DNA from 2 places in the Lentibacillus juripiscarius genome. Region 2 is predicted to be linked to the other one. Evidence: riboswitches for the same ligand, from Rfam matches in the RefSeq annotation. Region 2 holds a riboswitch; the other holds the start of a gene.
The links. Region 2 has a riboswitch for thiamine pyrophosphate ahead of thiW (energy coupling factor transporter S component ThiW). Riboswitches for the same ligand answer to the same signal wherever they lie in the genome.
Positions count from the first base shown of each region.

Region 1: another riboswitch for thiamine pyrophosphate. It lies ahead of thiT (energy-coupled thiamine transporter ThiT); the one in region 2 lies ahead of thiW (energy coupling factor transporter S component ThiW).

Region 1 covers NZ_JBHUNA010000033.1:19,789-22,911, forward strand. The annotation lists gene ACFSUO_RS13635 (M3 family oligoendopeptidase) at 1-1,101, shown strand, start outside; TPP riboswitch at 1,372-1,475, shown strand; gene thiT (energy-coupled thiamine transporter ThiT) at 1,593-2,165, shown strand; gene ACFSUO_RS13645 (hypothetical protein) at 2,276-2,407, shown strand; gene ACFSUO_RS13650 (hypothetical protein) at 2,541-3,123, shown strand, end outside.
Region 2 covers NZ_JBHUNA010000005.1:65,857-68,979, reverse strand. The annotation lists gene panF (sodium/pantothenate symporter) at 1-118, opposite strand, end outside; gene ACFSUO_RS03120 (YhdT family protein) at 115-399, opposite strand; gene ACFSUO_RS03115 (DUF4064 domain-containing protein) at 735-1,163, opposite strand; TPP riboswitch at 1,365-1,481, shown strand; gene thiW (energy coupling factor transporter S component ThiW) at 1,566-2,057, shown strand; gene thiD (bifunctional hydroxymethylpyrimidine kinase/phosphomethylpyrimidine kinase) at 2,093-2,896, shown strand; gene thiM (hydroxyethylthiazole kinase) at 2,897-3,123, shown strand, end outside.

The DNA.
Region 1 (3,123 bases), on a different contig from region 2:
ACATTGAATCACCTCGCTGGGTTTCGCCTGCAAAAATATAAACACCGGGACTGGAAGCATGTGCTGAAGGAGCCATTAGCCATTAACCGGATGAAACAGGAAACACTTGATGCAATGTGGGGTGCAATTAATCGCTATAAAACCCATTTTGTAACGTTTCTGGAGAAAAAAGCGGATATATTAGGGTTGGATCAATTAAGCTTCTATGATGTGAATGCACCCATTTCCCATTCGGTGAAAACATCATCGTATACAGAAGGTGCTAGCTTTATTATTGATCAATTCCGGAAATTCAGCCCGAAAATGGCTGATTTTGCCGAAATGGCGTTTGAAAATCGCTGGATTGAAGCGGAGGATCGTCCTGGTAAGCAACCGGGAGGGTTTTGTACCAGTTTTCCTGACAGTAAAGAAACACGTATTTTCATGACGTATTCCGGGTCGGCCGCCAATATAGCGACATTGGCACACGAGTTGGGGCATGCGTACCATCAGCACGTTATGGATGATTTGCATGGGCTGAACCAGGGATACGCCATGAATGTGGCAGAGACGGCATCAACGTTTGCTGAAATGATTGTTGCTGACGCATCGGTGAAAAGTGCAGAGACAAAAGAAGAAAAAAGCGCATTGCTGGAAGACAAAGTGAAGCGCAGTGTTGCATTTTTCATGAATATCCATGCCAGATTTATTTTTGAACAGCGCTTTTATGAGGAGCGCAAGCAAGGGATGGTGTCTGTGGATCGGCTACAGGAACTGATGGTCGACGCACAGAAAGAAGCGTATTGTGAAACACTTTCTGAGTACGATCCGAATTTCTGGGCGTCCAAACTGCACTTCCACATTACCGGTGTGCCATTCTATAACTTCCCGTATACATTTGGCTATTTGTTCAGCCTGGGGATTTATGCACACGCCCAGGAATCGGACGGGGACTTTGAGGATGACTACATCGCCTTACTTCGTGACACCGGCCGGATGACCGTGGAGGAACTGGCGGCCAAACATCTGAACGTTGACTTGACGAAGCCAGATTTTTGGGAAAATGCGATAAAGCTATGTGTTCAGGATGTAGAGGAATTTCTTTCGCTGACAGAAGCATGATTCCGTGTGGTTCCCGTCCGATGGGATCCGCCCGAAACCTGTCTCAGAAAGTGTTTGTTATTTTGCAAATAATGCGTTATACTGAAAATGTGGCTTCAAAAAGGAGGATAAAAAGGACCAAGAAGTTCAAGGCGGTGCTGCTTTGAGTAGCGGAGTGTATGTAAATGAATACATGAGCGACGGAAAAGCAAGCCAACGAAGAAATTCGAAGTGTCATTTTTACCGGACTTTTTGAACAACCTCTGAAACCAGCAAAAAAAGCATAGGTTAGAAGCCTTCAAGGGGAGCCGGATGGCTGAGAGTGAACAGTTTGCTGTTCAGACCCTTCGAACCTGTTAGTTAGTGCTAGCGTAGGGATGGCGGCTTTTTTGATGGAATAGAGAGCAGTGTGAGCGGAATTTCCCATCAGGAAGCTTCCCCTTGGCATTGCTTTTTTTGTGTTCAAAAAATGATAGGCGGAATGGTTCCGTCTGCAAAGGGGAGGAATGTTGATGCGTTCCAATCGCACGCTGTTTTTAATTGAAGTGGCTGTTTTTACAGCACTGGCATTACTGCTGGACATTATTCCGTTTTTATCTATTAAGCTCTGGGCACAGGGTGGTTCTGTATCACTGGCGATGATCCCTGTCTTCATCGTTGCTTTCCGGTGGGGGCTTAAAGGTGGTTTGCTATCGGGCTTTTTGTGGGGAATTCTGCAGGTTGCCGTTGGTACAGGATATGTACTGCATCCGGTCCAGGGTCTTATCGATTATATGCTGGCCTTTACGGTGATTGGTTTTGCCGGTGTTTTTGCAAAGCAGATACAGGAAGCGGTTCAATCCGGTCATGTGAAAACGTACCTGACTTATATTACACTTGGGGCATTCCTTGGCAGCATGCTTCGGTTTGCAGCCCATTTCGCGGCCGGTGTTGTGTTCTTTGAATCGGCAGTGGAGGGACAATCGGTCTGGTTATATTCATTCCTGTATAATGTATCCTATATTATCCCGTCCTTTATCATCTGCTCGATTGCTGTCTTCCTGCTGTTCCACAAACAGCCGAGGACATTAGTGCAGGCAGCATAACGTTCGGACCGCTCACATCACCATCGTAATGAAGAATATTCTGCAAACATGCGACTCTTTGGTATACAAAGGGTCGTTTTTTTCGATATACTTTTTAAAGGGGTGATTTCATGCGCGAACTGGTTGGCCAGTGCCAGATATGTGGTGAAAATGTCTATTGCGAGAATGGGTTTTTTGACGGCGTTCATGAGGACGGAAAACTGATGTGCAATGATTGCGCCGATGAGAATGGATCGAAATGAGTTGAGACCTCGAATTCTTTCCTGAGCGTTCTTAAGATTCGTAAATAGGTGTGTATTTTTGACAAGGGTTGCACCGCTTCTTTCACCTGTGCATAGGCTATAGCACAGTCGAGAAAGGAAGGAAGTGGTTGATGTGGAACTGACCATATCCCATGCGCTATATGGTATTTTTACACTGATCATCATTTTGACCATGATTTTTCGCAAAGGTGTTGTTCTGCCAACGTTGCTTGGCACGTTTGTCATTGCCTGGGTCTACAAAGGGAGTCTTATCGACGGATTTACCGCCATATTTAACGCAAACCTTGTCGCAGCCAAAGAACTCTTCAATATTTTCCTCATTATCACCTTTATGATGGCGTTGCTGCATTCGCTCAGAGACCTTGGCGCTGATCGGCGAATGATTAAGCCGATTCAGAAGCTGATGATCAACGGGCATGTTTCCTTCTTTGTACTGATTGCTGTAACGTACGTTATTTCTCTATTTTTTTGGCCGACGCCGGCTGTTCCGCTCATTTGTGCACTGCTGGTTCCTGCAGCTATCCGATCCGGCCTTCCTGCTATGACGGCGGCGGTTGCAGTTGCGCTGGCTGGGCAGGGAATGGCACTGTCTTCGGACTACATTGTGCAGGTGGCTCCGAATCTGTCAGCCACATCGGCGGGGATTGATACGGCGCTTGTCGCGGATAGGGCGCTTGTACTTTCGCTAATAGCAG
Region 2 (3,123 bases):
CCAAGAAATAGTCCTGCATAAATGTATTGGACGCTTTGATATACTTCCCGGCCCACATGCCAACGCCAAATATAACCAGCAACAACCCGATTAATGGAACTAATGCCTGCCAATTCATGTCTCTTCTCCCTCTTCTTCAAATGAAACTTCCACAAACCATTTCTTCACCACAATCGTGACCAGTACTGCCATCACAATGAACCCGAGCACACAGCTATAAAAGAACCACGCCGGCAGTCCGAAAACATACGTGTAGTCGGACGGATCCTCCCCGCCAAGTCCATAGGCAAACGCAAACCACCAAATAAAATTAAAGATAGCCAGTCCCACCCCAAATAAAGCTTCCCGGTTGGCAACTTTATACCGTGGGTCGCTCTCGGACGTATTTTTTTTCTTCACTCCCATGTACCTCCTTTTAACGCTTTCCAAAATTCGAGCCCAATTTACAAACTACCTCTTATTAATATAACGGATAGAATAGCTGATTGTAAATATTCGAAAAACTCCTTTCACCCTATCATAAAGCCGGGATTCAAAACACAAGCAAAATAGACGGAAATGTCGTACATGAAATAATTGATATCAAAAGAGAAGAATTGAAGAAAAAATGGGTTTATGTGTGTTTTGTGGTCGTGATTAACTCGAATATTCGTTTATGACTATTAAGCTGAATTTCCTTCTTTTTCATCAATATTAAAAAGAGTAACCATTTGAGTTACTCTTTTTTAACAGGTCTATTCCACTGTTATTGGTTCTTGCTTTTTCCGTGCCAGACACATAATGCCCGCAATCAGGTAGAATAATCCACTGAATATTCCGGCGCCAGCGGTTACAACCGCACCAAGAACGGCAGTCACAATCAAAATAATACCGGCAGCTTTTGGATTTTTGTCACCCTTCATAAGCACAATGGAGACGATCCCCAAAATAAGTGCCAGCACTGAAACAATAATCAGAAACCAGCCGCCGCCCTGGAACATTTCCAGCATAGCATCCATATCACCTGCTGCCACTTCCGGCTGTTGCTGCCTGACTTCTTCTTTCGTCTGATCCCAAATTGCTTCATTGTTAAAGAGCCAAACCATAAATGCACCGACCGCGGCAAAGAAACCATAAATCAAAATGCCAACGATGGTTAGTACAATTTCTCCTGTTCTGTTCATGCCTATACCTCCCCGAGTCATCTTCTGCTACTCTATGCATTCCTTGGGCTGCATTATTCGAGTCAGCATGCTTTCTTGATTGTATCATAAATCCATTGTTGCTTTCCTCCATTAAATAGTGGAAACTTGTTTGAAACTTTGAAAAAGACATGACAAACTTACCTTACTTTGTTACACTTAAGTGGACTAAAAATATAATGCGAGAACTACTAGGGGTGCCCAGCAATCGTGGGCTGAGAGGAAAGGCGTTCTGAGCTTTCCGACTCTTACGGACCTGATCTGGTTAATACCAGCGTAGGGAAGTAGTCTGACAGAATTGCTATCAGCTATTTCAAGCCAGGTCCAGTCTATGGATCTGGCTTTTTTCGTTTGGATCCACCCCTTACCGAAAGGAGGGTCTACGTGAATCGGACACGGTTATTAACGACGATGGCCGTTTTTGTAGCAATTGGAACACTTGGTGCACAGCTCTTATGGTTTCCGGCCGGTGTCGCCAAGGCTTACCCGGTGCAGCACGCGGTCAACGTCATGGTCGCTGTCACACTTGGCCCCGGTCCGGCGGTTGTGATTGCCTTCATGATTGGCCTGCTCCGGAACATGCTTGGCCTTGGTACATTATTAGCTTTTCCCGGCGGCATGATTGGTGCCTTTCTAGCAGGTTACCTCTACAAAAAAACCGACAAAATAGCAATGGCTGCGGTCGGGGAAGCCGTGGGTACAGGAATAATTGGTGCACTGTTTGCTGTTCCATTTGCACGCGTGCTATTGGGCAGTTCTGCTGGTGCCCTTTTCTTCCTTCCTTCGTTTCTAGTCAGCAGTGTAACCGGGGCATTAATCGGCTGGTTTGTTGTATCCAAAGTCAAACAAGCCAGAATCATGGAAAACCATGTTTAAAAAAGAACTCCTTAAACAGAAAGGATGATCCATTCATGAACAAAGTCGAATCAGCATTAACCATAGCCGGCACAGACCCGAGCGGCGGCGCCGGTATCCAGGCCGACCTGAAAACCTTCCAGGAATTACAAACGTATGGGATGTCCGTCATTACATCGGTCGTCGCCCAAAATACAACAGGTGTCCAAGATGTGCAGCATATGTCAGGATCTATGATTAAGGAGCAGCTGGTGTCCGTCATTTCCGATATCCCATTCCAGGCATTTAAAACCGGCATGCTAGCTAACATTGAAATCATGGATGCCGTTGCAGAAAAGATTTGTGGATTGACTGTACCATATGTCATGGATCCCGTGATGGTAGCAGCCAGCGGTGATCCGCTAATTTCAGATGATGCCCAAACGTATTTGTGCGAAAAATTGCTCCCCCTGACGACGGTCACAACACCGAACATCCCAGAAGCAGAAGCAATCACCGGCCAAACAATCACAACACCGGAAGATATGCAGCAGGCAGCCAAACAGATTGTGCATGATTTTGGCGCGAGTGCCGCACTTGTCAAAGGCGGTCATATGCGAGGGAAAGCGGTGGACTTTTTATATGATGGGGATCGGATGCACACTTTTTCGGCAGACCGGATTGACACAAAAAACACACATGGAACCGGCTGCACCTATTCAGCAGCTATTACCGCTTATATTAGTCACGGGTATACATTACCGGAATCCGTGAAAAATGCTAAAGATTACGTAACCGCGGCCATTCGCCATTCACTTTCCATTGGCAACGGAAGCGGTCCTACCAACCATTGGGCACAGCGGATGGAAAGGGTGAAATAGATGAATCAAACAATCATCCAAGAGGTGCGTGAAACAACGCCGTTGATACACCATCTTACCAACCAGGTCGTAATGAACTTTTCAGCAAACGGCCTGCTGTCATTTGGAGCTGCACCAGTCATGGCAAAAGCTGAAGAAGAAACCGCTGAAATGGCTGCCAATGCAAATGGCCTCTTACTTAATATCGGCACCTTAACGTCACAAGAGCTTCCTGCCATGATTAATGC